Pontibacter liquoris: one gene and its partner. The protein of the gene in region 2 interacts with the protein of the main gene of each other region in a pairwise test. Links are inferred from orthologs where the notes say so. Each region holds a gene or a part of one and is shown on either strand. Other genes may lie near its edges. The genes, in order: gyrA and gyrB.

Evidence for each region.
Region 1: the proteins of gyrB (region 2) and gyrA interact in binary tests that used the Escherichia coli proteins (3 or more experiments, as listed by UniProt). The link is inferred for Pontibacter liquoris from one-to-one orthologs.

Annotation. Positions count from the first base shown.
Region 1 is NZ_JALEBG010000001.1:2,079,267-2,089,216, forward strand. What follows is about bases 1,352-4,432. They hold gyrA (DNA gyrase subunit A), read right to left. Parts: upstream 4,124-4,432; coding sequence 1,580-4,123; downstream 1,352-1,579. Other genes in these bases: LWL52_RS08590 (tetratricopeptide repeat protein), read right to left, coding at 1,352-1,510; LWL52_RS08600 (hypothetical protein), read right to left, coding at 4,198-4,432. Outside these bases: more of LWL52_RS08590, read right to left, coding at 377-1,351; more of LWL52_RS08600, read right to left, coding at 4,433-4,440; LWL52_RS08605 (SDR family oxidoreductase), read right to left, coding at 4,584-5,351; LWL52_RS08610 (hypothetical protein), read left to right, coding at 5,609-6,643; LWL52_RS08615 (hypothetical protein), read right to left, coding at 6,640-7,806; LWL52_RS08630 (DUF349 domain-containing protein), read right to left, coding at 8,289-9,950. UniProt on the Escherichia coli protein: A type II topoisomerase that negatively supercoils closed circular double-stranded (ds) DNA in an ATP-dependent manner to maintain chromosomes in an underwound state.
Region 2 is NZ_JALEBG010000001.1:3,000,367-3,017,074, forward strand. What follows is about bases 5,510-8,509. They hold gyrB (DNA topoisomerase (ATP-hydrolyzing) subunit B), read right to left. Parts: upstream 7,991-8,509; coding sequence 6,029-7,990; downstream 5,510-6,028. Other genes in these bases: LWL52_RS12450 (lipase maturation factor family protein), read right to left, coding at 5,510-5,652; LWL52_RS12460 (hypothetical protein), read right to left, coding at 8,346-8,509. In the rest of the region: LWL52_RS12435 (sugar phosphate isomerase/epimerase family protein), read right to left, coding at 1-184; ppk1 (polyphosphate kinase 1), read right to left, coding at 672-2,777; LWL52_RS12445 (DUF5996 family protein), read left to right, coding at 3,061-4,002; more of LWL52_RS12450, read right to left, coding at 4,117-5,509; more of LWL52_RS12460, read right to left, coding at 8,510-8,984; LWL52_RS12465 (DMT family protein), read left to right, coding at 9,127-9,456; LWL52_RS12470 (DUF2267 domain-containing protein), read left to right, coding at 9,656-10,081; LWL52_RS12475 (hypothetical protein), read left to right, coding at 10,270-10,653; LWL52_RS12480 (hypothetical protein), read left to right, coding at 10,723-11,154; LWL52_RS12485 (SCO family protein), read left to right, coding at 11,141-11,815; LWL52_RS12490 (c-type cytochrome), read left to right, coding at 11,802-12,212; nudC (NAD(+) diphosphatase), read right to left, coding at 12,209-13,144; LWL52_RS12500 (hypothetical protein), read right to left, coding at 13,404-14,279; LWL52_RS12505 (TonB-dependent receptor), read left to right, coding at 15,214-16,708. UniProt on the Escherichia coli protein: DNA gyrase negatively supercoils closed circular double-stranded DNA in an ATP-dependent manner to maintain chromosomes in an underwound state.

The DNA of each region.
Region 1 (9,950 bases), 930 kb from region 2 along the record:
CTTATCATCTATACTTAGATTTAAAGCTAATGGTAATTTGTTCTTGCTCTAACCTGTAAAGGTTAATATTGGAATGCTTCCATACTGATTAATTTGTTCTCCTATAGCTAATGTCCTGCTTGCCTTACTTATCTTAAAATTTATACATGTCTTTGACGCAGAACAGAACTCCTACTGCTTCGCTTCACTATAGTAGTCCCTCTCTAAGCCATTATTTATAAGGTACCTAAGTATAAATAAAGCGTTTAATGCCTTCTGCTTTATACTACGATAAGTATACATTCAAATAACCTACTTAACATAATAGAACTTTTGAAGCATAAAAAAAGGGAAGCGAAAGCCTCCCTTTTTTGCTAATACTAAATATTGTTACTGCTTATTTTTTGATCATCTTCGAGATACGATCCGCATCTGCTTTACGTCCCAGGCGCGTGTACACACGTACCAGGTTCTGCATCGTGCTCTGATCTTCTGGCTGAATTACCAAGGCTTTCTCAAAGTATGGCAGCGCTTCGGCAAACTGCTTCTTTGCTTGTGCTTCCAGTGCCTTTCCTTTTTTCTGGTAGGTGGCATAATCCATCTTAGCCGCTTTGTTGTTTATTTCGCTGGCTTTGTTATACTCCAGAACGCCTAAGTTATAGTAGGCATCAAAGTTATTCTGATCGATCTCGATGGCCTTCTTGTAATTTTCAGTGGCGGCATCCAGGTTGCCTTTGCGCTCCTGCAGGTTACCTAATACTGCATAAAGGCTGGCGTTCTTCGGATCTGCTTTTATCGCATTCTCCAGCTTTGCCATTGCTTCATCACCACGGTCGTTTTTCAGATAATACTTCAGCTCTTCCTGCATCAGGTATACGCTGGCCGGGTGCTCTTTCAGTCCTGCCGCCAGGGTGTTCATTATTTCCTGATCGGGTGCTTCTACCTGCTGCTGCAACTGCACTTTTGCCTTGTACACGTCCTCTGTCTTATGGCCCATATCAATCAACTGGTCATAATACTTCAGCGCACCGGTGTAATCCTGGTTGGCTGTGCTGGCATACGCTGCATACAATACAGAAGTGGTATCGGTTGGGTTGATCTTGGAAGCCAGGTTATACTTGCCAATGGCTTCTTTCCATTTTTGTCCGTTATGGAACTCTACCGCCTGGTTCAGCACCTGGCCATACAGCATTTCTTTGCGGGCCGGAACCTGCTTGCCAAATTCACCGTCTTTGCCGTCAAGCGCAATGGTTTTATCAAATGCTTCGAGCACCAGCAAAGGCGTGTCATCGTTGGTGAGTTTACCATAGATCGGATTTCCCAACATATCTTGGTAAATCACGCCCCGGTAGAACCATGTTTTCGCTTTATCTTTTGTCTTTGGATGTGCTATAGCCTTGTCAATGTCAGCCTGAGCTTTATCCAGCGTGCCATTCTTATGATTAAGTATGGCGCTGTTTACAGCAGAGTTCTGCGCGGTCGCAACCGAGATGCTCGCGGCTGCAAAGGCTGTCAAAAGAACTTTTCTCATATTGGTGTATTAATGGTTTGTGTTTGTTTAACGATAACGATTATAGATTAAAATAAAATTCCATTCTACTTATACTTCCGGATCGATCATGTCATCCGGTTGCAACGAATCCTCGGGCTTCAGTTCCGACATTTCCAATACAGCTTCTTCAGCGGCCATTTCCACTTCCGTTTCCATGTCTACCTGCGCCACAGACGAGATCTGGTCGCCATCATTCAGTTTGATCAGTCGCACGCCCTGTGTAGCCCTTCCGATAACACGGATATCAGCTACCCGCAAGCGGATCGTAATACCAGAGCGGTTGATGATCATCAGGTCGTCGGTATCCACCACACCTTTGATCGCCACCAGCTTACCTGTTTTTTCGGTTACGTTCAGGGTTTTCACGCCCTTACCGCCACGGTTCGTAATGCGGTACTCCTCGAGTAAAGAACGTTTGCCGAAACCATTCTCCGATACCACCAGCAGTTCGGTGTTTTCGTTCTGTACACAAACCATACCAACTACTTTATCGTCTGGTCCCGCAAGGGTTACGCCACGAACGCCTGCTGCGTTGCGTCCCATCAAGCGCACCTGCGTTTCATTGAAACGGATGGCTCTCCCCGACCCTAGCGCGATCACAATTTCGCTGTTGCCGTTGGTCAGCTGCACATCCAGCAAACGGTCACCATCGTTGATGGTGATAGCATTGATACCATTTGTTCTTGGACGGGAATAGGCTTCGAGCACTGTTTTCTTGATCGTGCCTTGCTCGGTGCAGAACACCAGGTTGTGGTTCAGAATATAATCCTGGTTTTTCAGGTCATGCACGTTCAGTACGGCGCGCACGCGGTCATCTTTTTCAATCTGGATGATGTTCTGGATCGCACGCCCTTTGGCTGTTTTACCTGCTTCCGGAATCTCGTATACTTTAAGCCAGTACACGCGGCCAAATTCGGTGAAGAACAACATGTAATTGTGCGTGCTCGCAATAAAGAGGTGCTCTGTAAAGTCGCTCTCTTTTGAGGCAGCAACGCCTCTGGAACCAACACCACCACGGCTCTGGCTGCGGTATTCGCTCAGGGAAGTACGCTTAATGTAGCCTTCGTTCGAGATGGTGATCACCATGTTCTCTTCCGGAATCATATCCTCATAAGAGATGTCGCCGGTAGATGCCTCGATGCTCGTACGGCGAGCGTCGCCGTAGCGGCCTTTAATTTCAAGCAGCTCGTCTTTGATGATCTGCATGCGCAGGCCTTCATCGTTGAGGATGGCGGTCAGGTGATCGATTAGTTTCATGATCTCCTGGTATTCCTGCTGAATCTTATCACGCTCCAGACCGGTAAGGCGCTGCAAACGCATGTCCAGAATGGCACGTGCCTGAATTTCAGACAATCCGAAGCGTTCCATCAAACCGCCGCGGGCAATCTCCGGGTCGCGCGAAGAACGGATCAGGTTAATGACCTCATCCAGGTTATCGAGGGCAATGAGCAGGCCTTCCAGAATGTGAGCGCGCTTCTGGGCTTCTTCCAACTCGAAGCGGGTACGGCGAACAACAACCTCGTGGCGGTGTTCCACAAAATAGTGGATCAGCTCCTTCAAGTTCAGCGTCATCGGGCGGCCCTTTACCAGCGCCACGTTGTTTACGCCAAACGAAGATTGGAGCGCCGTATACTTGTAAAGGTTATTCAGCACCACGTTCGGAATAGCATCGCGCTTCAGATCATACACAATGCGCAGTCCGTCCCTGTCCGATTCATCCCGAAGGTCAGAGATGCCTTCAATCTTCTTCTCGTTTACCAGCGCAGCTGTTTTCTCGATCAGCGAAGATTTGTTGACCATGTACGGGATCTCCGTCACGATGATCTGCTCCTTTCCTGTCGGAGTAGTTTCAAAGATTGCACGGGCACGCATCAGCACACGGCCACGGCCAGTTTCAAACGCCGCTTTTACGCCGTCATACCCGTAGATAATACCTCCTGTCGGAAAATCGGGCGCCGTCACGTACTGCATCAGCTCGGCAACAGTAATATCCGGATTATCGATGTAAGCGATCGTGCCGTTGACTACTTCTGTCAGGTTATGGGGCGCCATGTTGGTGGCCATACCTACGGCAATACCCGATGTGCCATTTACCAGCAGGTTCGGGAATTTGGCGGGCATCACGCTCGGCTCTTTCAGCGAGTCGTCGAAGTTGGGAACAAAGTCAACCGTATTTTTTTCCAGGTCGGCCAGCAGTTCGTCGGCGATCCGCTTGAGGCGGGCCTCGGTGTAACGCATAGCTGCCGGCGAGTCGCCGTCGATGGAGCCATAGTTACCCTGGCCATCTACCAACGGGTAGCGTAACGACCATTCCTGGGCCATACGCACCATGGTTTCATATACCGATGAGTCACCGTGCGGGTGATATTTACCCAACACCTCCCCTACGATACGGGCCGATTTTTTATAGGATTTGTTATAAGATACCCCCAGTTCGGACATACCATACAGTACCCGGCGGTGAACCGGCTTTAGTCCGTCCCGAACATCAGGTAAGGCTCTTGAAATGATAACAGACATCGAGTAGTCAATGTACGCACCGCGCATTTCATCCTCAATGTTGATCGGTATAATTCGTTCGCCTTCAGTCATGTCTAAGGTCTGTTGAAATTTTTAATGTGTGTTAGTAAGGCAATTTATACAAAAAACTAGTAAAGCTATATAGCTTAGTTCTTATTTCGGCTTTTGTCGTGCTTAGGACCCGAGCTTTCTTTCGAGGTTTTGGGCAGCTTCTCCCCCATTTTCGGGTTCTGCTTTTTCCAGATCGGCTGCCCGCGGAATTCCTGTTCGCCGTGGCGGTGCAGCATGCGCACCTGGCAGGAAGCAATCGGGCAGCGAGGTTTGCAGGAGACGGCCATGCCGCCCAGAAGCACAAAGCTCAGAAGTAAAAAAAGTCGGTTTTTAGCCATGGGGTGTAAAGAAATAAATGCACGGCAAGTAGTTGGAGCACTCACATCCATATCATACAAAAGTAAGCATTTTTTGCCAGAAAAGCACACTTTTACAGGCACTTTTCCTTGGGTTTCGGGCAATTAAACGCGATAAATTCTTCTTATCCGGGATGAAACCCGTTAATGGTGAAGCCACCATCTACGGCCAGTGTTTGCCCGGTGATATAAGCGGCGGCAGGCAGGCATAAAAACGCGACAGCGGCTGCCACTTCTTCGGGTTCTCCGACCCGCTTCATGGGTGTGCGGCTGATGACCGCATCATAAAAATCCTGGTTTGCCAGCACCGTTTGAGCAAGAGGTGTCTTGATGTACCACGGGGCAACGGCATTTACCCGAATGCCGGCACTAGCCCACTCTACAGCCAGGTTGCGGGTAAGCTGGGTAAGGGCCGCTTTCGTCATGCCATAGATGCTGCCGGTGCGCACATGCAGCAAACCGGCTACCGACGTAACATGCACCACATTACCTTGTCCTGAAGCTTTTAAAAGTGGATAAAGCGCCCGGTTCAATTCAAAGGCCGACCGCAGGTTAGTGTTCATGATAAAATCGAACTCCTCGTCGTTATACTCGGTGGTGAGCTTGCGAATATTGGTGCCTGCATTATTTACCAGAATATCCAGCTTGCCCCAAAGTGCCTGTACCAGCTCAGCCAGTTGCAGGCGGCCTGCCGCCTGGCTTACATCGGCTGCCAGCACCTGCAGCCCTTCCGGGAATGCTGCCTTAAGCGTATCCAGGTCGGCCTGTTTGCGTGCCACGGCCAGCACCTCGGCCCCCAATGCCAGAAATTCTCTTACTATGGCTTCGCCTATTCCTTTGGAGCCGCCTGTAACCACGGCCTTTTTACCCGTTAATAACCATCTGTTTTGCATCTTGCTTTACGTTTGTGTTCAAAGCAAATAACAAAACTTTCGGCTATGTGCAAAGACACGGTAGCTACGGTTATACCATCGGATGCTTATTTACATACTTACCAGAAATATAAGCAGTGTAAATGCGGAGGTAATTTATACTTGCAGGCAGATGAAAAAAGCCAAGGGGAAGATTTGGGGGATTGATTTAGAAAGATTGACCTGCTGCTGGTGGTAACCGCCGGCAGCAGCAACAGGTATAAAGCAAGAAAATATCTATGAACTACTTTTTGTTTATACCAGGGCTACTGATTTTGCTTTGGATGATGATCGATCTGACCTATTCTACCTTTGCACCACGGGGCTCCGGGTACATCAGCGGTTCAGTTACTAGAGGAACCTGGTACTTTTTTAAAACAGCTTCAAAGGTACTTCCCGGAAGCGGCATACTGAATGCTGCCGGGATTTCCATCGTGCTTGCCAATTTATTAGTATGGCTGCTGTTGCTTTGGATAGGAAGTATACTATTGTTTGTTTCTTCGCCTATGGCAGTAGTAAACAGCACCACGCATGTGCCGGCTACTACCCCGCAACGCATCTACTATACAGGCTACGTTCTTTCTACGCTGGGCAATGGGGATTTTAAAGGGGGCACGAACCTGTGGCTGATCGCCTCCGCCCTGTTGTCGTTTTCCGGGATATTGACCATCACAACGGCCATCACCTACATGGTGCCGGTTCTTACTGCTGTCACCTCCCGGCGGGCTTTAAGTATACGCCTCGCCGCTATCGGAAACAGCCCCCAGGACATGCTGCTGAAAAACTGGAATGGCAAAGACTTCAGCATGCTTAATAGCCAGCTGCAGGAACTGGCATTAAGCATCGCCATGCAGGGCCAGTTACACCTAGCCTACCCGGTCCTGCATTTCTTTTACCATTCTAATAAGGAAACGGATCTGCTGCCTAATCTTGTTGCTTTTGATGAAGCGATAAGTATACTGTTGGTATATGTGCCCGAAGAAAAACGCCCCGGAATTCAGTATTTGAAACCGGTCAGAAATGCAATCAGCACTTTTCTGGAATCCCTGTCCTCCACGATGCTGGAACCAACCCAGGGGGACATTCCTCCTTTCGAACTCTCAGAGCTAAAGAAGGCAAACATCCCCTTGTTAACTCCTCCGGAAAACCATGTCCGGCAGCTGGATTACCGCCGGCACTTGCTAGAATCGATGCTGCTAAACGATAACTGGACCTGGGAAGACTTAAGTAAACCAGCGTTGGATTCGCGTTTCGATCTGTCTGCTATAAGCTAACTGATGGGGGCCATGCGCTTGAACTCTTTGGTCCTGTCGAAAAGAAAACGATAGGTATGATACGTCTTGTAAATGCGGCCGCCAACCTGCATCGCAACATTCATCATTTTCGGGTTAAAATCCCCGATCCAGTTCATCTGGAAATCTTTGTAAGGTATAGCAGGGTTGTTCTGGATCACTTTCGAGCTGGACACCACCATGGCCGTTTCTACGCCTTTTCGCTGATGTTCGGGCGACACGCCAAACACAATGCCATACATGGTCTTGCAGTCCCCTTTCCAGCGGTGGTACACAAATTTAAGCTTCCCCCACAAATCCATTTTGCCATTTACATACTTAAACAACTGATTTAGCTCCGGCAGGCTGATAAAAAAGCTAACAGGCTCTCCTTTGTAGTATCCGAACCATACGATCCGCTCGTCCAGCACGGGCTTCAGCTGGTTCATCACGCTCATGGCCTGTGCCTCCGACATGCCTTTCACACCCTCGTGCTTGGTCCAGGCTTTGTTGTAAACCGTCCGGAAATCCTCGGCATACTTTTTCAGATCCTTTTTATCTAGGTGCTGGAAATGGTAATCGGGGTCATTGAGGATGGTGGTGGCTTTACTCAGGTATTTTGGCTCCAGGGGTTCCTCTACGGTACGGTAGTATACATACTGTTTAAAGTATACCTCAAAGCCATAGCTTTCGAACAACTGCTGGTAGTAGGGCGCATTATAGTTCATGCAATAGGTAGGCGGGTGAAAGCCTTCCGCCAGTAATCCCCACCAGCGGTCACGATCCCCGAAATTGATGGGGCCATCCATGGCTTCCATGCCACGCTCCTGCAGCCAGGTGCGGCAGGCATCCAGCAGCGTGTTAGCCGTGGCCTGGTCGTTGATGCAGTCAAAAAAGCCCAGCCCGCCAGTAGGCTGCTCATAGGTGCGGGCTGTTTTGTTATTGATAAAGGCCGCTACCCGGCCAATGGTCTTGCCTGCTTCGTTGCGGAGCACCCAGCGGATCACTTCGCCGTCGCGTAGCAGTTTGTTCTTTTTCTTGTCGAAGACCTGTTCCACATCTTTATCCAACGGACGGATGTAGTTCGGGTCTATTTTATAAAGTTGCACCGGCAGCAGCAGGAATTCCTGCACCAGCTCGGGCGTAGTTACCTCTATCAGTTGCATCTTTTTTCTCTAAGTCGAAGCTTCAAAGTAAAAATTTATCCGGCACAAAACATAACATGCTGCTGTAAAAAGGTGCAGGCGCTGCGGGTGGAAGGCTGCCGGAAAACAAAAAGCCTTCAGCGTGAACTGAAGGCTTTTGCCTAAGGAGCCCCCTGCCGGGATCGAACCAGCGACCTACTGATTACAAGTCAGTTGCTCTACCAGCTGAGCTAAGGAGGCTTGTACTATATGTTTGAAATAAAAAGCACATGCAGTACAAACATGTGCTTTTTTAGGAGATGAGCCCCCTGCCGGGATCGAACCAGCGACCTACTGATTACAAGTCAGTTGCTCTACCAGCTGAGCTAAGGAGGCTTACTCTTATTGTGTGCTCTAGCGTTCTAAAGCGTTGCAAAGGTATAGGTTTGTTCTTTATCTGCAAATACTCTCCAAAACTTTTTTCCTCTGCCGGGATAAGCTTTTGAAAGTCAGGCGCAAATTTTTTAGCCTCTGAACGCGGCCAGCTGATGCTGCAGCTTTTCGATGCGCCGCTGCGATTCGCTGATGCGCCCTTCATACTCTTCGCGCAGCTTATCGGCATTTTTAGAATGCGCAAAAAACTCGATGTTGGTGCGCAGCGTCTGGATATCGTTCTGCAGTTGCGTGATTTCGCGGCGGATGGTATGCTCTTTTTGCTGCAGCTTGTGGGCCGCATCCGGGCTATGCTTGATACGCTCTACCTGCAGTTTGACCATCATCTCAGAACGGTCTTCGTACGAAAGGCCAGGAACACGTTCCAGGTATTTCTCGATCAGCTCCAGAAACTTTTCTTCCACTTTGGGGCTGCTGCGCTTGCCGCTGCTGTTCATGGCGCGCCATTGCGTCACAAAAGAGTCAAACTCCGGTAGCGAGGCTGGCGCATTTGGCTGCGAGAGGGTCTCGGCGATACGGTCGCAAAGCTCCATCTTCTCGGCCGAAAGCCGTTCTATCTCTTCGCCGCGTTGCTGCTCCTGGGCCTGCTTGCGGTCAAAGAACTCGTTACAAGCAGCACGGAAACGCTGCCAGATCTTATCGGAATACTTATCGGGCACCCGGCCAATGGTTTTCCATTTCTTCTGCAGCTGGATGAGCTTTTCTTTGGTCGCATTCCAGTCGGTGCTTTCTTTCAGGCTTTCGGCTTCTTCGCAGAGCTCCGTTTTCAGGCGCAGGTTCTGCATTTTCTGTTCGTCGAGCCCCTTAAAGAACTGGTTTTTATGCTGAAAGAAGGCTTTATAGTTGCCCCAGAAGTTCTTGTTGATTTCCTCGGCATATTCCTTAGGCACCAGGCCGGCGGCATCCCATTCCACTTTCAGCTTCTGAATCTCGTCGGTCTTATCGCGCCACTCGTTGATGCGGTCTGTCTGGAAATTCTGATACTCCTGCAGGCGCTGCAGCAAAGCATTCTTTTTGGCCAGGTTTTCCATTTCAAGGGTATGGCGGCTCTCCTGGAAAGCACGGCGGCGCTCATGTACTTTTTCGGAGGCCTGGATAAAGCGTTCCCAGATAGGATCGCGCTGCTCGTTGGGTACCGGGCCGATATTCTTCCATTCCTCATGCAGGTGGCGTAGCTCCACCAGGGCCTTGTTGATGGACTCTTCGTTCTGCAGGGTTTCTGCCCGTTCCACCAGCACTAACTTAGCATCCAAGTTGCGCTTGCGGTCCAGCTCCTTTAGTTCGAAGAAGATACTGCGGTTGTTGTAAAAGATATCCAGCAGGGCATGATACGAATCCCAGAGTTTCTGAGCTTCACCGGCAGGCACAGGCCCCGTCGACTTCCATTCCGATTGCAGGCGTTTGAGTTCATCGTTGCTGCTTTTCGTTTCGGCAGACTCCACCAGCTGGCGCAACTGGTTCAGAATGGACTGCTTTTGCTCGAGGTTACGCTGGCGTTGCTCTTCGGCATTCTGCCGTTCGTGGTAGCGGGCGTCCCGGTATGTGGTCAGCAGCTTTTCCAGTTCCTGATGTTCGGAGGGAGCATGGTAGGCAAAATCTTCGTCGCTGCCCCCCTCCTGCTTAAACCGATCCAAGGCCTCCTGTCGCTCCAACTGAAACTTGGATTCGTAGTGGCGCTGAATTTCCTGGATAAGTTTGTGCTTCCGGCGGGCATCTCCGCTTTTCAGGACTGC
Region 2 (16,708 bases):
TAGCCGCCAGCTGTTTTAAGGTGCCCACCGCATCGGCCAGCATCTCGTTGCGGACCGTGTAGAGCTGAATGCCTACATCCTTTATTTTGGCTGGGCCTTTTGCTGCCTGCGTGGCAAGCGGCGAAAGAAGTGCGCCAAGCGCCAGGCAGCCGGAGCTCCTCAGAAAATCACGTCTTGATGTCATAAAATGTCGTTCGTTTAAAACCTGTTATCGATTTTCAGTTAGTATGCGGACAGCATTACATTGAAATATAAATAAGAACTTTCATTCTGAAATAACCCTGGTAGAAGGGAGGTTAAGCCCATGCAAATTACCCATAAGTTCCTTTCAGGATGACAACATACTTTAAACTAATTCTGTCCTCATACTTTAACTGATTACGCTCCTATACTTAGGATGCTGGCTAAGTATGAGGCACTCTTTTGCAAGCACCGGCAGCCGCGTAGTGAACCGCGCCAGGCACGCACACAACACAAGCCAATCCAATATAGGAAATAGCCTTTTGATTCACAATAGTTTATACTTGGTCTGAGACCGGCTGCAACACAAGCAAGTATAACGTCAGGCTGTAATTTCTTTCCGGATACAAAGACGCTTAGCCAAAACAAAAAAGCGGCAGTCTATACTTAAGTATAGACTGCCGCCTTAACTTTTAACTCTTAACTAAACCTTACACCAGCTCCATGTTGGGCACTTCGCTGTAGGCTTTGTTATAAAATATTTTGTGGATATCGATCACTTCTTCGTTTGCACCGGCCCGCTTTTTCAGGTACGTGCCGTCTTCGCGCATAATGTAGGAGTTCTGGTTATCGAGCAGGTTATAGTATAAAATGTTGATGGCTTCGCGTTTCAACTCTTCATTCACGATCAGGAACAGCGCCTCAATGCGCCGGTCGAAGCTGCGCACCATGCAGTCGGCGCTGCCGCCGTACACCAGCGGATCGCCGCAGTTATGGAAGTAATACAGGCGGGCGTGCTCCAGGTATTCGCCCACAATCGATTTCACGGTGATGTTCTCGCTGAGCTCCTCCCGGCCCGGGCGCAGGCAGCAAATGCCGCGCACGATGAGCCGGATGGGCACGCCTGCTTTCGAGGCCTTGTACAGCTCGTCAATCACTTCCTTGTCCTCGAGCGAGTTGATCTTGATAACGATGCCGCTCTTCAGGCCTTTTTTGGCGTTGCGCCCTTCGTGCCGGATCAACTCGATCAGATCGTGGCGCATGGCTTTGGGCGAGGTCATCAGGTATTTATACTCGTTGGGGCGCGAGTGGCCCGTAATAACGTTAAAGAATTCCGATACATCGTGCGCGTATACTTCGTTGGTGGTCAGCAGGCTCACGTCGGTGTAAGAGCGGGCGGTCTGCTCGTTGTAGTTGCCGCTGCCAATGTGCACGTAACGCGTCACCTTCTCACCTTCCTTGCGGATGATCATGAGCATTTTGGTATGCGTTTTATACTTGCTCAGGCCATAGATCACAAAGCAGCCGGCTTTCTCCAGGCGCTCCCCTTCCTTGATATTGCGCTCCTCATCAAAACGGGCTTTTACCTCAAAAAGTACCGAGACGTGCTTGCCGTTCTCAGCCGCTTTCAGCAGCGCGGCTGTTACCCGGCTCTGGTCGGCCAGGCGGTAAATGGTTTGCTTGATACCCAGCACCGACGGATCTTCGGCAGCACGCTCGAGCAAGTTCACCACCGGCTCCATACTATTATAAGGGTGATGTAGCAGCACGTCGTGCTCTTTCAGGTACTCAAACATATCCACGGTGCCATAGCTGGGCATGCTCAGCGGCGGCACAGAAGCCGGCTGTTTAAAGCACCTGTCCTTAAACTGCCGGTGGTTGATGATCTGCCATAGGCCCCGCAGGTCCAGCTGGCTGTTGATGGTAAACACGTTGGCATTGTCGATCACCCAACGGTCTTTAAGCACCTTCATCATAAACTGCGACGGGTTGCGCTCTACCTCCAGGCGCACCACACGGCCCTTTTTGCGCGTTTTCAGCTTGGCCTTAATCTCCTGCACAAAGTCGGCCTCCAGGTCGTCGGATTCCTCCAGCGTAAAGTCGCCGTTGCGCGTAATGCGGAACAAATTCACCGAGACGATCTCCACGTTGCGGAACAGCTTTTTGATCTTCCAGCGGACGATCTCCTCGATGGGCACGAACACGAGTTTATCCTTGCGGTTGATCTCATAAAAACGGGCCAGGTTCTGGGGAATCTGCACAAACGTGACGCGGTCCTGCGCTTTCTGCTCTTCGGTGGTGCGGGTTACCACGCCAAAGGTGAGCAGCTGGTTCATGAGCAGCGGAAAGCCGTGGTAATTATCGAATACCATGGGCGTGAGCAGCGGGTAAATGGTATTCTTAAAGTATGAATCCACCTTTTTCTGCTCTATTTCGGTCAGCTCGCCTACCTTCAGGATATCAAACCCGCTCTTCTCAAACAATGGCTTGAGTTCGTTGGTATAGGTCAGGTACTGGTCGTTTACAAAGCGGTGCGCATAGTCGAGCAGCTTCTTGCGAAAGGGCAGCTCCCGTAAGCCTGAGTAGTCGAGGCGCTCTTTGCCGTAGTCGATATAATTGTACAAACTGCCCACCCGGATCATAAAGAACTCATCCAGGTTAGACGATGTGATGGCCATAAATTTAAGCCGGTCGAACAGATTTTTACTTGTATCGCGGGCCTGGTCGAGCACCCGGTAATTGAAGCGCAACCAGCTCAGATCACGGCTGATGTACTTACTTTTCTTTATCTGTTCGGAAATCTTGTTGATAAGCATGTTTTCTTGGGTTAACATCCGGCAGGTTCAGGAGCATTGCCGCCCAGCAGACCGCCTGCGTCAAAATATAACTATAATCGAATGTTTAATGGTATGAAATGCTAATTTATTTTTTTTAAAACCTCATTTTTAAACCTTCCGCCAAAAACTATCAGGGCTGCCCGGCTACAAGCCTTTCTTAAAAGGGCAATGGCCACGAAAGGCTTTGTTTCCGTGGGCCCGGCTACACAACTAAATCACAGGCCCTTAGTATAGAAAAACTGTATACCAACCTGCTGCAACCATGGACGCCTCAAACATTCCCGCAGATGAGCATTATACTTTCCCGCCGCTGCCCCTTTTGGGCTGGGAAGCCACCAAGGATACCCTCCACCTCTACCTGCAGGTGGTAGGCAAGATCCGGCTGATGCAAATGCCCCGGCGCAACCATTGGTGGAACATCACGCTGTATGTAACATCGCGCGGCCTTGGTACGGGGCCCATTCCGTATAAGTTTTATACGTTCGAAATCGACTTTGATTTTATAGATCACCAGCTGCTGATCCATACCAGCACCGGCGCTTCCGAAGTGATCATGCTGCAGGACGGGCTTACGGTTTCGGAGTTTTATACTTCAGTGATGAAAGCGCTGGAGGTGTTGGGCATACACGTGGAGATCCTGGCCAAACCCTACGACAACAAAAGCACCATCCCGTTTGCCGAAGATCATACGCACGCCTCTTACGATGCCGAGTGGGTGAACCGCTACTGGCGCGTACTGGTTACAGTAGACCAGGTTTTAAAGGAATTCAGCGGCCGCTATTACGGCAAAACCTGCCCGGTGCACCTCTACTGGCACCACCTGGACCTGACGGTGACCCGCTTCTCCGGCAAAAGCCTGCCGGTTCCTAAGGACGCCAGCGTAGTGGAAAAAGACGCTTACTCGCACGAGGTGATCAGCTTTGGCTTCTGGCCCGGCGACGACCAGGTGCGCTTTCCGGCTTTCTACTCCTATACTTTCCCTTCGCCGCAAGGCCTGGACCTGGAGCCGTTGCACCCGAAGATCGCGCACTGGGTAGATTCGAACGGTAGCCCCATGGCTATTCTGAACTATGAGGAGCTGCGGGAGCTGGAGCATCCGCGCCAGGCCCTGCTCGACTTCCTGGAAAGCGCTTACCAGGCCGGCGCCAGACTAGCCGGCTGGCCTGAAGAAGAACTGAAAGTGCTGCCCCTGGATGAATTGTAGCAGGCAGAATATGTAAATGCCTTCTCTTGGGCTGGTATAAGTATAATATATAATAACTGCAGCTAGCGCGTGGAAGCTCCTTCAAAAAGGTCACCCTAATTCCTGAGCCGTTGTTTAGGGTATCCAGCCGGCACTTTTCAGAAAACCGTACAGTTGCGGATCGTTGGCCGATAAGGGAGGCAGCCACTCGCCTATTCGCTCGCGGTGCCACCAAAGCCCCTGCGGATTGCCCGGCTTTGCAAAAGTATAGCGATATAACACGGCCCGGATATAGCGTGGCGGTTTGCTGGGAAAAGGATTATCAGCAAACAAACTGATAGCACCGGCGTCATTATGCAGGAGCTTCCAGACAAGATTTAACGTCCAGGGATACTCGTTGTGAGACGACATGGCAGCAAACCACATCTGCCAGTCCAGGCGCAACTGATAAGGGGCAACTTGCGGCGGGCGCTTATCAAGCGCAACCGGCAGCCCTTTGTAGGGATAGGCTTTCCAGTGGGCATGATCGTCGGGTGTTTTATCCCTTGTTCCTTCAAATACCACGTTCCAGCGTTCTCTTCCAACTGTTCCGAAAGCGCCATAGGTATTCACCAGGTCCAGCGGATCGTAGGAAGTATTCATGATCTGCCCGGACGACAGTAAATTAACGGCAGGCCGGAAGCTCAGGAGAGCAATCAAAACTGTAACCGCCCAGGCCGTGGTGTGCATGGGGCGCGATACTTCGGCCTGGGCGGCAGCGGCTTCTGCTTTGCGCACAAGCCACCCGGGGAGCAGCCTGGCCCAGAAGCCATCGTCAAAGCAGGTCAGCGCAGGCACAATGGTTAGCCAGTTCAGAAACGACAGGTTCCCGCTCAGAATGATATTGATCTGGAAGATCACAATGACCACGCCCGCGCAATGGCGCGCCAAGCGGGGCCAGAACACGAACCAGGGCGCCACTACTTCAGCCAGGTGGTTGAACCAGACACCGCCTTTTAGAACGGAGTGAGGCAGAAAATGAAACCAACGGCTAAAAGGGCCGGGCATAGGCTGCGTTTCGAAATGATAATAGAGCGCAGTCGCATTACGCCACACGGCATCTCCCCGGAGCTTGATGAGCCCGGCACCAAGCATGACCCGGAAAATGAGCCAGCGGAACAAAACGATGATAGGCCTGGGTGGTTCCCGCTTCGGAAATGGCCGCAGATCGAGCAGAGGGCAAAGAAAGATCGCCAGAAAGCCGGATTCGATCAGCAGGTACTCCCACCCGTAGCCATACCACTCCTGCCCCACATGAACCAACGACATGTAAAGGAACCAGAGCACACCAAGTATAAGCGCATTGGCAAAGCCTGCCACTACTACCAGTGAAAGTATAAAGCCGACCCAGGAAACCGTTAACAAGGCCGTATCGGAATGCCAGAACCAGAAAAGCGAAGGCAGCCGCAGAAAACCGGCCCCATCCGAACCGAACATGGCACTTATCTGCTTAAGGTAAATTGTTACCGGAAGGAGCCCCTGCGCCCCTATTAAAGGAACCACCTGGTTGATGGCCACCAGAAAGGCGACGGCATAGATGACGCCCAGCAGGCGAAGTATAACAAAGCGGGTAAGCCAGTAAGTTGGAGGAGCAGCTGGCACAGGAAAGTCTTCGCGGGCTTCGTTATCCATTTTGCTTTCAACTGATGAAAGATGATCTGCTTCTGTTGCTTTCCTGCCGTTAGCGGCAATGCCACGTATCCGGTTGCCGGGCATGATTTAATCTGCTACACAGCGTCTTTTTGTATACACGAGGGCCTCACCTGTTGTTACACGGACCAACGGACTTGTTTTAGCATGGCGTAATTCCCGGAAGTACTACTATCAATTAGATGACCAACATACCTGTGCGAAGTATAACCGGAGCCTGTATTTGATTGTAATTGCGCCTGGTTCCCTTCTCTTTCAGTTTGTTGCCTGCTTATACCATTCTAAAACAGAAAAGGCTCTAAAACAGAAAAGGCCAGCTGCTATAGCCGGCCTTTTCTGTTTTATACTTGCTTATACTTTACACATCCACACGGGCATACTTGGCATTGCGCTCTATAAAATCGCGGCGCGGGCCTACTTCATCGCCCATCAGCATCGAGAAGAGGTGGTCGGCTTCGGCCGCCGATTCGATGCTTACCTGCTTGAGGCTTCGCACATCCGGGTTCATGGTTGTAGTCCAGAGTTGCTCCGGGTTCATCTCACCCAGACCTTTGTAGCGCTGCACGTTTACGCTGTCTTCTCTGCCTTTGCCCAGTTCGGCAACAGCATCTATCCGGTCCTGTTCGCTCCAGCAATAACGCTCCTCTTTGCCTTTTTTCACCAGGTATAGCGGCGGCAGGGCAATGTAGACATAGCCGTTATCGATCAGTTCTCTCATATAACGGAAGAAGAAGGTCAGGATCAGGGTACGGATGTGCGATCCGTCCACGTCCGCATCCGTCATGATGATGATCTTGTGGTAACGCAGCTTATCCATGTTCAGGGCTTTGTCGTCTTCGGACGTGCCAAAGCTCACCCCAAAGGCCGTGATCATGTTCTTGATCTCTTCGCTTTCGTAAATACGGTGCTCCTGCGCTTTCTCTACGTTCAGGATCTTACCCCGAAGCGGCAGTATAGCCTGGAAGCGGCGGTTACGGCCCTGCTTGGCAGATCCACCAGCCGAGTCCCCTTCCACCAGGTAGATCTCGCAGTTCTCGGGGTTGTTATCCGAGCAGTCAGCCAGTTTACCGGGAAGGCTGGTGCTGGAAAGCACACTCTTGCGCTGCACCATTTCGCGGGCCTTGCGGGCAGCAAAACGGGCCTGTGCGGCCAGTATCACTTTCTGCACGATGATGCGGGCCTCCTTGGGATGTTCCTCCAGGTACTCGTTCAGCATCTCGCCTACGGCTGTATCCACGGCGCCGGAAACCTCGGAGTTACCCAGCTTGGTTTTGGTCTGGCCTTCAAACTGTGGCTCCTGCACTTTCACCGAGATCACCGCGGTGAGGCCTTCACGGAAGTCATCGCCGGCGATCTCTACTTTCACCTTATCCAGCATACCGGATTTATCGGCATACGATTTCAAGGTACGGGTAAGGGCACGGCGGAATCCGGCCACGTGTGTACCACCCTCTATGGTGTTGATGTTGTTAACGTACGAGAAAATGTTCTCAGTGTAGGAGGTGTTATACTGCAGGGCGATCTCCACGGGCACGCCGTTCTTCTCGCTCTCCACGTGGATGGGCTCCGGGATCAGATTCTCCCGGGTTTCATCCAGGTAGGCTACAAACTCCTTCAGGCCACCTTCCGACAGAAAAGACACAAAAAGCGGCTCTCCCTGCTCATTGCGCTCGCGCAGGTCCGTGAGGTTTATACGGATGCCCTTGTTGAGGAACGACAGCTCGCGCAGGCGGCTGGCAATGGTATCAAATTTATACTCGGTGGTGGTAAAGATGGAGGCGTCGGGCAAAAAGCGCACCGTCGTACCGGTCCGGTCTGTTTCGCCGATCTCGCGCACCGGGTATTGGGGCACGCCTATTTTATAAGCTTGCTCATATACCTTTCCGTTGCGGTTTACTGTTACCAGCAGGTCGGTGGAGAGTGCGTTCACGCAGGAAACACCCACGCCGTGCAGACCACCGGATACTTTGTAGGTGTCTTTGTCGAATTTACCGCCGGCATGCAGCACCGTCATCACGACTTCCAGCGCCGAGCGGCCTTCTTTGTGGTGAAAGTCCGTTGGGATGCCACGTCCGTTGTCAGATACCGTAACAGAGTTGTCTTCGTTTACGGTAACAGAAATTTCATCGCAATGGCCGGCCAGGGCTTCGTCAATAGAGTTATCCACTACCTCCCACACCAGGTGGTGCAGGCCTTTGATGCCAATGTCGCCGATGTACATGGCAGGGCGCTTGCGAACTGCCTCTAACCCTTCCAGTACCTGTATGCTATCTGCCGAATAATCGTTTGCTAGTTGTTTTGTTCCTTCTACTTCACTCATGTGTGTTATACTGTAGATTTTAGTAGGTAAAATTACTACTTTTATTTTGTTTATACTATACTTTTAGCCTGCTACTTGTAGTAGTCCAAGGCCTGCTCCGAGCCGATGCTTTCATTAAACCTATAAGCACCTGAATTTTAACAATTTTGCCACCTGATTAGTGCCCTGCGCTAGCAGCAGTTTCTCTATAAAACACAAAAAAGGCACCCGCTATAACAGGTGCCCTTTCCAGGAAATAAAAACAGGAAATGTTGGTCAGAACCTACAGGCGCTGCAGTATTCCGGAGGCGTTTAACCTAACTGTTATTCAAGGCTATATCGGTAGTTTGCTCTAAAGAAGCGCCGGCAGCCAGCCTTATTCCAGGGTAGCCCTCACTTTTACCCGGCTAATCATTTTTCGGTTAAAGTCATAGTATTCGGGGCCATAAGGCATGGTATTATCCAACTCCTCGATGCTTGTTATTTTGTACAAATGTTCTTTGCCGGCCAGGAAACCCAGCTTTGCCCGGGCATTTACCAGCGCCTGTTCGAGCATGTGCTGCTGCACCGCTAGCTTTTTTGCAGGGTCGAGCGCTGCACCCACTACATTGATGGTGAAGGGGAAATTACGACGGAGCAGATCCTGGGTCAGGTGCGCATACAGGGAACTGTCGGCTACCGTGAGGATGTAGGTGATGTTGGTCTGGTACATGTCTTTGCGGATGTGCATGCCTGTCTGGCCGGGCATGTAGTTCACATAAATGCTTTCGTTGGATTTCACCATGTCGGGCACCTTGTTTTGCAGCGAATCGGCCCAGGCTACAAAGGCATGCCGCATCGCCACCGGGCCATTGTACGACAAGTTGAGGCGGTAACCGGCGCCCGGCAGCTGTTGCTCATACTCTCCGATCACCTGCAGGTAATTGTCTCCTGTGTCAGCTGGTTTATTCTTGTTGCAACTACCCAGGCAAAGCAGGGCAGCAAAGGCCAGGGGTATGCGCAGGCGGTTTATCATAGTGGTATAGCATTTACCTATATAGTACTTTACTAACGAGAATCGTGCCACTTCATTTTATGCGGGCGCTTAAATTATCTGCAATCCTTTTGCTTTAAAATAACCTGCTTTTTTTGGAGATTTACTGGCTAAAGTCTGGCTTATGCGTACGGTTCTGCTGCTGCTCGTTTCTAATATCTTCATGACCTTTGCCTGGTATGGGCACCTGCGCTTCCGGGAAGTGGCGCTTTGGAAAGTGATCCTGATCAGCTGGCTCATTGCTTTTTTTGAATACTGTTTTCAGGTGCCGGCCAACCGGATCGGCTACGGCCAGTTCTCGGCCTTTCAGCTTAAAACCATCCAGGAAGTCATCACCCTGTCGGTCTTTATCGGTTTTTCGGTTTTATACCTGCGCGAAGAGCTTAAATGGAATTACATCGTCGGCTTTGTGCTCATCCTGGCTGCCGTTTTCTTCGTGTTTAAAAAGTGGTAAGCGCCTGGCTATTTGCGGTAAAAAACATCTCTTTTCAGCATCCCTTAACACATTCAAAAACAACCTACTACATATCAAAAGCACCTCTTTATGCGCTTTCACTTCCTTGTGGCCCGTATTCGCCAAACCTGATAACCCTCCTACTGCTGCTGCGTTAATTTAACAGAGATGTATCACCAGCAAGAACAGGAGGACAACTATGGCAATGAACTATGAAAATTATGTGAAAGACGCAAAAACGTGGCTCCACCAGCTTTGCACCTACCTGGGCATTGACGATGAACAAAAAGCAGGACGCATTTTCAGGGCCGTTCTGCACGCCATCCGCGACCGCATTCCGACCGGCGAAGCGATCCATTTAGGCGCTCAGCTGCCCATTATCTGGAAAGGCATTTACTACGATGGCTTTACCCTGCACGAGCCCGTGCGCATACGCCACGAAGACGAGTGGCTGGAATTTATTCGCACCAAAGATGCTTTTGCAGAGCAGGCGGACTTTCCCACCCTGGACCACGTGTTTTATGCTTTTCAGGATGTGATGAGTTTCCTGCGCGACCGGCTTTCCGAAGGCCAGTATAACCAGATTACCCAGGCGCTTCCCTCCGACCTAACCGTGCCGGTATAAACCACAACCGTATACTTATACCCTGAGCCCGGCTGTTGCCGGGCTTCTTTATTTCAGCAATATTCAGTTGCTTTCCTTCCTACGACTGATTCCCTTCCTAAATCCCTACCTCACAAGTATAAATCAATTCCAAACCATTGCGCCCGCTGAAACTTGCAGTTGCCAACCTGCGGCCATACCTTTGCAGTATGTGGCGCACCAACGCAAACGGCCTTCCTTTTTTAGTCATCTACCTGATGGTGACATTTCGGTTTTTGGCCCCGGTGGTGCATTACCAGCTCAACTACGACTACATGGCCACCGTGCAGTGCGTAAACCGCGACAAACCCATTGCCATGTGCTTTGGCAAATGCGAGCTTAAAAAAGAGCTGCGCCAGCTGCATGCCGGCACCCGCGACAACAATGCACTGCTACAGCTTGTGCATTCGCTGCAGCTGGTCGAAGCGCTTCCCGCCCTTGCCCTGGCGCTGCAGGCACCAGCGCTACCGCTACGGCAGCCGCTACCCGCCACCAACACCAGCAAGCAGCTTTACGGGTCCCCCTCGCCGCTTTTTCATCCCCCGCAAGTATAAAACACGATCGCTGCGCCTGCACGCCAGGCAAATACCGTTTGTTATACTTACATGATCTTATACTTACAAATGAAAAAGTTATTGCTATGGATTGCCCTGCCCCTTACGCTCCTGGCCGGCTGCCAGAGTGGCCCGACGGAGGAAGAGCAAAAGGCCCAGCTGGAAGAAAGCGTGATGCAGGTGCATGATGCGGCCATGGCCAAAATGAGCGAGATGTACCACCTGCGCAACGGCCTGCGGGCCCTGCGCGATTCGCTGGAGACGCAAAAGGCCGACACAGCTGTGCTGCAACAGTTGCAGCACCACGTGCTGCTCCTTAACAAGGCCGATGAAGCCATGATGGGCTGGATGCACCAATACCATGCGCCTGATAGTATGGCCACCCAACAGGCCATGGAATACCTGACCAGCCAGCAGGAAAAAATAAAGAAAGTGAGTACCACCATGGACAGCACCCTTGCTGCTGCCCGCCAAATTTATACATCGTATGAAAAGAAATAACCTTGCAACCCGGACCCTTTTCCCTGCTTTGGGGCTGGTGGCCACCCTGCTGCTTTCCGGCTGCAGCGCCAACCAGGAGAAAACGCTGCCTATACTTGGGGAACGCCAGGTGGTGGAGCGCCAGGTGAATGGCAAAACCGTCGAAGACACCGTGTACCTGACCATACCGAACTTTGCCTTTGTGGACCAGGACAGCCAGCAGGTAACTAACCAGACTTTCGCTAACAAAATATATGTCACGGATTTTTTCTTTACCACCTGTCCCAGCATCTGCCCGAAAATGAAAACGCAAATGCTGCGCGTTTACGACAAGTTCAAGGACAACCCCAACGTGCTGCTGCTCTCCCATACCATCGACCCGCAACATGATACAGTGGCTGTGCTGAAAGACTTTTCAGAACGGCTGGGCGTAAGCTCGGATAAGTGGCACTTTGTAACCGGCGAAAAAGACAGCATCTATGCCATTGCCGAAAAGTACCTGGTGCCTGTTAAAGAAGAGAAAGGGGCAGAAGGAGGCTTTATACACGGGGGCCATTTTATGCTGATCGATGGCGAGCGCCGCATCCGTGGCGTGTACGATGGCACCGATGCGGCTGCCGTAGACCAGTTGCTCAACGATATTCCGGTATTGCTGAAAGAAGAACAGCATGAGAAAAAGTAGGATGGTAGCGGTGGTGCTGGGTGCAGCAGCCCTCACCACCCTTACCCAGTGTTTTACCGAAAAGCAGAACGAAGGCCTGCGGGTATACCAGGCCAACTGCGCCAGCTGCCACATGGACGATGGCAGTGGCCTGCGCGGCGTTATTCCACCACTGGCTAATTCTGATTACCTGGTCAAGTATCGCAAGCAGCTCCCCTGCCTGGTGCGCCGGGGCCTGAACGGCGAAATAACAGTAAATGGCATCAGTTACAACAAACCAATGCCTGCCAGCCCCAAACTGCGCGACGATGAGATTGCTAACCTGCTTAACTACCTGCAAACCAATTTCGGCAACAAGAACGAGCGCTACACCATGCAGGAAGTGACAGAATACCTGCAGTACTGCCCCCGCCGCTAATGGATTTCCTGCCCGAGCTGCTCTAGCGTATAGCCTGGCCCGGCATTGTACCAACTGCGGATAAGCTGGTAAGAAATGGAAACCTGCGGCGGCAGCAGAAAGGTACCGGTCTGCAGGCCCGCCGCAATTTCATCGCGCGTAAACCAGCGGGCATCTTCCAGCTCAGCATAGTTTACTTTTAGTTCGCGGTTGCTTACCGTGGCCATAAAGCCCACCATAATGGAAGCAGGAAAAGGCCAGGGTTGCGAGGAATGATAGGTTATACTTGCCAGCTGCACGCCGGTCTCCTCCATTGCCTCGCGGGCAACGGCCTGCTCCAGCGTTTCGCCGGGCTCCAGAAAACCCGCCAGCGTAGCATAGCGGCCTTTGGGCCAGCCTGCCTGCCGGCCCAGCAAACAGGCATCCCCTTCCGAGATGAGCATGATCACGGCCGTATCGGTTCTCGGGAAATGCGACCTGCCGCATGCCGGGTTGGTGCATTGGCGCATGTGGCCCGCCTCCATACTTTGAGTTAAGCTGCCGCAATCGGGGCAATAGAGGTGGCGCAGGTTCCAGTGCACCATGGCGCGGGCATGCGCCAGTATGGCGCTATCTTCCGGCGGCAGCTGCAGGGCTACCTCTTTCAAGTCCATAAACAAGTATGGTTCCTGCAGGTAAGCGGCTATTTCCTCAGCCTGTTGCTCAAAACCCAGCACAAAATAAGGTACTTCGCCCTGCAAACCCAGGAACACTTTGGCAAGCGGCTCCAGGGCTTCGGCCTGCTGCCGCGTTAAGGTAACCAGCTGCAGGTTTTCCTGCTGCTGCAAAAGGTGCAGGTTGTCGTGTATAAGTATAAACCGGGCCTGCGGATGCAGCCATAAAAGGTCCTGCCCGGCAGCATCGGTCCGTAGCTCAAAGCGGCGGTCCAGCGGCGAATGCGAAAAGTAGTTCATAAGATGGAACAGGTAATTTGCGCCGGAAATTTAAGGTAAATCTCCGGATTAGCGACAGGTTGGGATGCGTTATGCACAGCAAACATTTCAGCATGTGCCCTGGCTGCAAAGTTGGCCTTGTCAATGTTCCGGGCTTATACATGCCTATACCTGGCACAAGCGGACGCTTGCGCCAGAAATGCTTACTGTACGAGTACCGAGTATGGCCAGAAAAAACAACTGCTTTGTTAGTAGGGCAAACTACCTTCTGCTGCCGGAACTACTTCTTTTTGTAAAGATACAGATCCACTTTGCTTGACAGGAATTTCTCGCTGAGTGTAAAATAGCCTTTGTTGTTGCGCAAAAACGTTACCGCCTCGCCCTGTGGCTCCATCACATACGGGAGCTTCGTATGGCTTTTTGCCAGTGCCTGTTCCAGGGGTTCGTTTGCTGTGCGGGGGTAGTAAAACAGATCCATATACGTTTTCACGATGATCCCCTTCCCGTCTGCCGACAGCGCCGCACTCACCACGCCGCCATACGCCAGCGCGCCTGCCTTTACCGCCGTATTCACCGAGGTGGTGCTATACGGATAAGCTATCTTGTAGATCCGGGCAGGAAAATCCCTTTTCGTGAGCAGGTAGATGTCTTTGCTTTCGGGGTCCACGAGGAATGCTTCTGCGTCGTGTGCGCCATCGGAATACTGAAACGTGATCTTTTCAATCGTCCGGATGGTATCGGTGTCCGCCTTCGGCTCAGGAAATTTGTAGATCGTGTAGGTTTTATATGCCTCGGCATTATCCCCGATATCGGCCAGGTACAGGTCGTTGCCCGAGAGCACCAGGTCTTCCCAGTCGCGGTTGGTAATGCCCTTAAACGGGATGGTTTTGGCTACCTGCCCGTCATGCCCCACCAGGTAGAGCACGGCCGCGTTGCCGCTGTCTTCCTGCACCCACAAAAACCCGGGGTTGGCTTTGCTGTCGGCTATGCCCGAGGCTTCGGAAATAAGTGGTGAAACGGGTCGGATAAGCGGTTGATTCTCGTATGGCTGCATATCGAATGAGGCTTCCTTCTCACTGCAGCCCATCAGTACAGCGCACAAACAGCCTGCCACCATTTTAACTAATCCTGCCAGGTAACGTCCGGTAAATGTCATAAAAGAGTGCTCATACTATGGCTGGCCTGCACAAGGCGCATTCAGCGCAACCATCGTTAAAAATTGGGTTTTGAATTGGATCAAAGATCAACAATAGCATGTGGCGACATCTCCAACCCGCTTGCTATACCTGAACCTTGTGCCGAACAAAATCATGGGCATATCAGTTCGCAAGGCCTTGTGAGGCTTATTTTATTTCTTTTCAACAAGCTCATACATAAGATGTTATACTTTGGTTTATTGCACAAAAAAGCAGCTCCTGCACAGAAAAGTTTTTTCACAATAAACAGAATTGCAAGTAGATTAATCGAAACACCCCTTCCCGGCAGAATACATTTAGTGGCTGCGGCAGTACAGGAACCTACAGAAGTCAGCCGTATACTTGTCTCAAACAACTGATCCATTCAAGTATAACAGCCCATACACAAAATAACTACTGGATACTCCTCTTTGAAGGCCTGCAAATGCGCCGGTTTTATACTTGCATATGGTGGGGCAAACTACTGGCGCGGGTGTAAAGCTTTGAATGCTACGGCTAGAAGCTGTACCTTTGCAGGGTGAAAGTCATCCCTATCCTGTTCGTACTAGTAGTGACACTTCTCTCGGTTTGGCCTTGCTGCCTCTCCGACACCTGCCAGGTGGATAGTATAAAGTCAGGGCAAACGCAACGTGATGAAACTGCAAGCTGCTCGCCATTCTATAGTTGCGCCGCTTGCAGCGGCTTCACGGTACCTGCTCACCCCGAAGCGCCTGCCACGTTTTTCCTTCCTGGCCTTGTGCATGCGGCGGCTTACGAGCAACAGCTGTTTCCAGTGTTTTATGGTTTTTTCTGGCAGCCTCCCAAGCTGAGCTAATGCCCTTTTAAAATCAGAACCCATTATGCGGTGCCCTGCTGTGCCGCAGTTTCACTTATTTTAGCGTTAGTATAACCAGAATGAAAAGATACCTGATTGTGGTATTGCTCCTTGTGCTGAGCAATACCATAGCATTTAGCCAAAATACATTTAAAGTCCTCATCAGAGACAGTAAAACAAATGCGCCCCTGGTTGGGGCCACCGCTGCCGTTTACAACACCGCCATCGGCGCCAGTTCGGGCGCTTCCGGTGAACTCGAGTTGCGCAACATCCCCGATGGCACGCATATCATCCGGTTCGGTTTTGTCGGGTACGAGGACAAGGTGGACACTCTTCGCTTTCCGCTCGCCCAGGACGCACCCCTGGTGATATTATTAGCGCCCGGTGGTGAGGAACTTGAAGAAGTAGTGGTTACTACCACCCGCAGCAGCCGCACGATTGAGAATATCCCCACCCGGGTGGAGGCGATTACACTGGAAGAGCTTGGCGAAAAAGGCAATATGAAACCGGGCGACATCCGCATGCTGCTCAACGAAAGCACAGGCATCCAGACGCAGCAGACCTCTGCCACCAGTGCCAACGCCAATATCCGCATCCAGGGCTTGGATGGCCGCTACACGCAGCTCTTGCAGGATGGATTTCCGCTCTATGCGGGTTTCTCCAGCGGACTGAGCATCATGCAGATTCCACCGCTCAACCTCTACCAGGTAGAAGTGATCAAGGGCAGTTCTTCCACCCTTTATGGCGGCGGTGCCATCGCCGGCCTGGTGAACCTGATCACTAAAAAACCGACGGAAGAAGGCGAGTTGAGACTGATGGCCAATGTTACCAGTGCCAACGGGCTTGACCTGAGCGGTTTTTACGGTAAGAAGTTCGGTCGATTTGGGGTAACTGTTTTTGCATCCAGAAACACCAACCAGGCCTATGACCCTGCCGGCATTGGTTTTTCCGCCATACCGGATCTTGAACGCTACACCGCAAACCCCACGCTCTACTATTACCCAAGCGATCATACGACGGTGTCGTTGGGTGTGAATGCCTCCCGGGAAGAACGCCTGGGCGGTGACATGCGATACATGGACGGCAATGAAGGCGATTTCTATTTTGAACAAAACAACTCAAAGCGTTTGTCCACGCAGTTTAACCTGACGCATCGTCTGTCAGACCATGCGCAGCTATCGGTAAAGAACAGTATCAGCCTTTTTAACAGGGAGATTGCCGTACCATACTATGATTTCAGGGGAAAGCAGACGGCCAGCTTCAGTGAGGTGGCTTACAGCTTAACGAAAGAGCGGTTGGATTGGGTAATAGGCGCTAACCTCTGGACAGACAAGTTCACCGAACAGCATGCCGATGCTGTTGGCGCACGGGATTATGAAAACACCATTATTGGGGCTTTTGCGCAAAACACGTTCACGCCGGTGGCATGGCTGGTGCTGGAGTCTGGCCTGCGGGCCGACTATGTAACGCCTGCACCAGCCAATAAAACAAAAGGCTTGTTTTTGCTGCCCCGGGTTTCGGCGCTGTTCCACATCAGTGATCGCTTTACTTCCCGCATCGGGGGCGGCATGGGCT